2 regions of the Tissierella sp. genome follow, and region 2 is predicted to be linked to the other one. Evidence: a T-box and tRNA genes for the amino acid it is inferred to sense, from the RefSeq annotation. Region 2 holds a T-box; the other holds one or more tRNA genes.

Region 1 (2,398 bases), on a different contig from region 2:
TATTATTTAAAAATTCCTTTAACAGGACCTTTGATTGCTGCCACATTTACAGTTAGCGGCTTTGCATTCATAGGAAAAAATATTGGCAATGTATGGCCAATTATAATTGGAGGATTGCTATACTCCAATTATAAGAAGATAAACTTTAGGACAATTGTCACACCAATATTGTTCTCGACGACTTTAGCTCCTGCAGTTAGTGAAATTGCTTTTGGTCTAAATGTAAGCCATTATATTAGTATACCCTTAGGTATAGCAACTGGGATATTAATTGGATTTGTAATTATACCAATTTCTATTCATATGTCAACGTTCCATGGCGGATACAACCTATATAATATAGGCTTTACAGGTGGCATCATAGGTACATTACTAACTTCATTGATCAAAGGCTTTGGCTTTAGTATACGAACTCAATCGATTATATCCACAGAATATAATGGGTTTGTTCTAGGATTATTAATTTTCATTTCTTCTTATTATTTACTTATTGGATTTATAATAAATAATAAGAGCTTTAAAGGGTATTCTAAGGTATTAAATCATAGTGGTCATTCCTTAAGTGACTTTACTGAAACATTTGGATATGGTCTAGCCTATATAAATATTGGTATTATGGGCTTTATATCTATTCTCTATGTAATACTTGTAAAAGGTACCTTTAATGGACCTATAGTTGCTGGAATTATGACAATAATTGCCTTTGCTGCTCTAGGAAAGAATCCTAAAAACTCTATACCTATTCTCTTGGGAGTATATTTAGCTACTTTGCTTAAAATATTTGATGCTTCCTCTACTAGTATAATTATGGCTGCCTTATTTGGTACAACACTTGCTCCAATTACAGGTGTATATGGCCCTCTAGCTGGTATATTTGCAGGTTTTTTACATGTTTCTGTTGTATCTAATGTAATACAAGTCCACAGTGGATTGAACTTATATAATAATGGTTTTGCTGGTGGAATAGTTGCTGCAGTACTGGTTCCAATTTTTCAAACATTTTCTAAGGAAAAGGAAGATAATAATTGAAATAAAAAATACCTGCCTAAGTAAGCTATGAATTTATTTAACTATAATTAGAGAATACTTAATTAGATGTTTCTTACCATAATAACAAAAGAACAGACCAATTGGTCTGTTCTTTTGTTATTATGGTGGGCCTTCAGGGACTCGAACCCCGGACCTACCGGTTATGAGCCGGGCGCTCTAACCGACTGAGCTAAAGGCCCCAATGGTGGGAACAACAGGGCTCGAACCTGTGACCCCCTGCTTGTAAGGCAGGTGCTCTCCCAACTGAGCTATGCTCCCAAATAATGTTATTAATTGTTTTTCATCATATGTAGATAATTATACTTTGGCAGGGGTGGCAGGATTTGAACCCACGACATTCGGTTTTGGAGACCGACGTTCTGCCGCTGAACTACACCCCTATGATAGTTTAATAGTGAATATCTAATAATGAATAATTGAAAATATTTAGTTAAAAACTTATTCAATCTTCTCAGTCTATTAGTTATTCACTATTCATAATTTGCTGCTTATGGTGGGCCTTCAGGGACTCGAACCCCGGACCTACCGGTTATGAGCCGGGCGCTCTAACCGACTGAGCTAAAGGCCCATAGTATTATTATACTATGGTATTTGATAATCATTGGTGCCCGAAGCCGGAATCGAACCAGCGACACGCAGATTTTCAGTCTGCTGCTCTACCGACTGAGCTATCCGGGCATGGTAAATTGTTTTGCTTGCAAAATTAATTATGTAGCTTATGAAAAAATACATGGTGGGCCTTCAGGGACTCGAACCCCGGACCTACCGGTTATGAGCCGGGCGCTCTAACCAGCTGAGCTAAAGGCCCCAAAATATTTTTGGAAAATGCATATTAATTTTTAAGCTTCATACTACTTTTTTCAGAACAAATTTTTATGGCGGAGAAGGAGGGATTTGAACCCTCGCGCCCCGTGAAGGACCTACTCCCTTAGCAGGGGAGCCTCTTCAGCCGCTTGAGTACTTCTCCATATAAAAAAATTGTCCTAATGGACACTCCTGTAATTTGTTGCGGAGTGCATTAAATGGCGGAGAGGGTGGGATTCGAACCCACGTGGGCTTGCACCCTAACGGTTTTCAAGACCGCCCCGTTATGACCGCTTCGGTACCTCTCCAAAAACAGCACTATTGTGCACTTGTTCTATGTCTCCACATTCACTTCAATAGTGATATAAATTGGTGATCCATCCGCGACTCGAACGCGGGACACCCTGATTAAAAGTCAGGTGCTCTACCGACTGAGCTAATGGATCTTATTAAATGATTATTAGCTGAAATATTTTTATTGAAAACTGGCTGGGGTGACAGGACTCGAACCTGTGAAATGCTAGAGTCAAAGTCTAGTGCCTTA
Region 2 (2,398 bases):
CTAGTACTTTGTTTGCTAATACCTTACCTACATAGTATATTTCGTCATTTTGCTTAACCTTTACATATGTTTCATTTGCATTTACTGTTAAAGAAACATTAGATGGTAAAGTCCAAGGAGTTGTTGTCCAAGCTAAGAAATATTCATCTTTGTCTTTTAATTTGAATTTTGCTATTACTGTATCTGTTTTTATTTCTTCATATCCTTGTGCAACTTCATGAGAAGCTAGACCTGTACCGCATCTTGAACAATATGGGAGTATTTTGTGTCCTTCATATACTAGACCTTCTTTATAAAATTTATCTAGTATCCACCATACTGATTCAATATAGTCATTATCCAAAGTAACATATGGATTATCTAAATCTATTTCATATGCCATTCTTTCAGTCATATCTCTCCATTGTTTTTCATATTGGAAAACTGATTCTCTACATTGCTTGTTAAAGGCTTCTAGTCCATATACTTCGATATCATGTTTGTTTTTTAGATTAAGTTTTTTCTCTACTTCAATCTCTACTGGAAGACCATGTGTATCCCAGCCTGCTTTTCTCTTTACTTGATATCCCTGCATGGTTTTATATCTACATTGTAAATCCTTAAGTGTCCTAGCCATTACATGATGAATACCTGGCTTACCATTTGCTGTTGGTGGCCCTTCAAAGAATACATATGGTTTTTTTTCATCTCTTGTGTCTACAGATTTGTGTAGTAAATCTATTTCTTGCCAGTATTTGCTAATATTCTGTTCTCGAGCCTTTACAGGTTCGTTTGATAATTCATTAAACTTTTTCACTGATTTCATCTCCTTTATAATCGCCTCAGTCTCACTGCTCAAATTCATTTGCTCCTTATCAGTCGCATGAATTTGGCGTTCGTTGCGTTTGACCTACCAACGATTTGCAGAAGCAGCAAATCGGGTTAGGTCATAAATACAACTAATCCCTAAGTCAAAAGACTTAGGGACGAAAGTTTCGCGGTACCACCCAAATTACAAGAAAGATGAATCTTTCTTGTCACTCACTAAGTATAACGTCTTCACGTAATACCTTACTATCTTCGGGTATTATGCTCCAAGGTGATCTTCACAAAGTTTTTTATGATAATCTCACACCATATGATTATCTCTCTGTAATAAAATAAGCTTTGCTACTGTCCTTATCAATGCATATATTTTCACTTATATTACAATATACTTTATTTGCAATTACTTGTCAAGGAGATTAATTTTCTTCCTGTTCCTGTCTTAGCTTATATATTGCAGTATTTGTGTCTAAATCTACCATATCATAGGTAATATATTGCCCCTTCTTAATATCTTTCTTAACTACTCCATTATTAATAAGCCCTATTGGCACCAAATTTTCTCTTTTTGCTACTTCATAGGTCTCTATACTTCCAAGAACTGTATATTCACCTATGCCATCTAGCCTTTCTCCAATCTTTAAATCTTTCTTAGCCATTGTAATTACTTCTGCCATAGGCTTAGAAGAAATCGGTGCAATGGAAGCTTCTTTATAGAAATAAGCTTTAGCTATTGAAATTGGTGTCTCTAAACTAGTTAAATGATATGGTCTATAAAGTACATAGTTTGGGCCAGGTCCCATCTTTAAAAATTGCATTTCGTGATGTACCTGTGGGAGGGATGTAGTTACAACAACAAACACTCCCGGTGCTATACCATGAGCATAGTCCACTATCTTGTATTTATTTAAAATACCACCATTTTCTTTAAGACTATATTGTTTTGGCAAATCATCTACAATTGTAGTTGGTCCATGACCACCTCTAATATCTGGAATAAATCCTGTAGCATTGGCCATAGCTGCCATCTCTACCATAGTATTAGTACCATCTATAAAAGATGCTAGTTTAATCGGATTAAGCTTTGATTCTAATGTCTTATGCCTTACACTATCTGGAGTTGCTTCATAATCTATAGGGTTGTTTTTTCCTTTTCCTATTGCTAATATTTCAAATCCTGTTGCCTCAGCAAAATCAAAAATCTCTTTAACCGAACCAGGCTCATCTCCTGCTGTTCCTGTATATACCAAGCCTGCCTTTTTTGCCATTTTATTAAGTATAGGTCCTACTACTACATCTGCTTCTACATTTAGCATTACTATGTGTTTTCTATTATTTATTGAATCCATTGCAATTCTAGCACCTGTATCTGGAACTCCTGTGGCATCTACCACTACATCTATTAGATTTGGTTTAGTTCCATAATCTGTAATATTTGTTGCTACATATTTTCCTCTCTCCATTGCTACATTAATCTCATTAAGAGTTTTAGCTATGACTATATCATCTTCAGATATACCAGCCAAAGTATAGGCTTCTACTGCATCAGATATCTTGTTGCTGACAACTAGAGAAGGTTTCATTCCCTTTACGA

What was found. A T-box is a leader RNA that pairs with one kind of tRNA and senses whether it is charged. The one in region 2 lies ahead of ileS (isoleucine--tRNA ligase), so its partner is inferred to be a tRNA-Ile.
Region 1: it has a tRNA-Ile gene. The T-box ahead of ileS (isoleucine--tRNA ligase) is inferred to sense a tRNA for this amino acid. The anticodon was not compared.

What each region holds. Positions count from the first base shown of each region.
Region 1 covers NZ_JAVKTS010000004.1:652-3,049, reverse strand. Annotated here, with positions in the region: gene RIN63_RS10540 (DUF1576 domain-containing protein) at 1-1,029, shown strand, start outside; tRNA gene RIN63_RS10535 (tRNA-Ile) at 1,153-1,229, opposite strand; tRNA gene RIN63_RS10530 (tRNA-Val) at 1,233-1,308, opposite strand; tRNA gene RIN63_RS10525 (tRNA-Trp) at 1,356-1,430, opposite strand; tRNA gene RIN63_RS10520 (tRNA-Ile) at 1,542-1,618, opposite strand; tRNA gene RIN63_RS10515 (tRNA-Phe) at 1,653-1,728, opposite strand; tRNA gene RIN63_RS10510 (tRNA-Ile) at 1,782-1,858, opposite strand; tRNA gene RIN63_RS10505 (tRNA-Ser) at 1,927-2,017, opposite strand; tRNA gene RIN63_RS10500 (tRNA-Ser) at 2,074-2,162, opposite strand; tRNA gene RIN63_RS10495 (tRNA-Lys) at 2,225-2,300, opposite strand; tRNA gene RIN63_RS10490 (tRNA-Gln) at 2,341-2,398, opposite strand, start outside.
Region 2 covers NZ_JAVKTS010000008.1:102,372-104,769, forward strand. Annotated here, with positions in the region: gene ileS (isoleucine--tRNA ligase) at 1-796, opposite strand, end outside; T-box leader at 959-1,174, opposite strand; gene RIN63_RS15115 (NAD(P)-dependent oxidoreductase) at 1,224-2,398, opposite strand, start outside.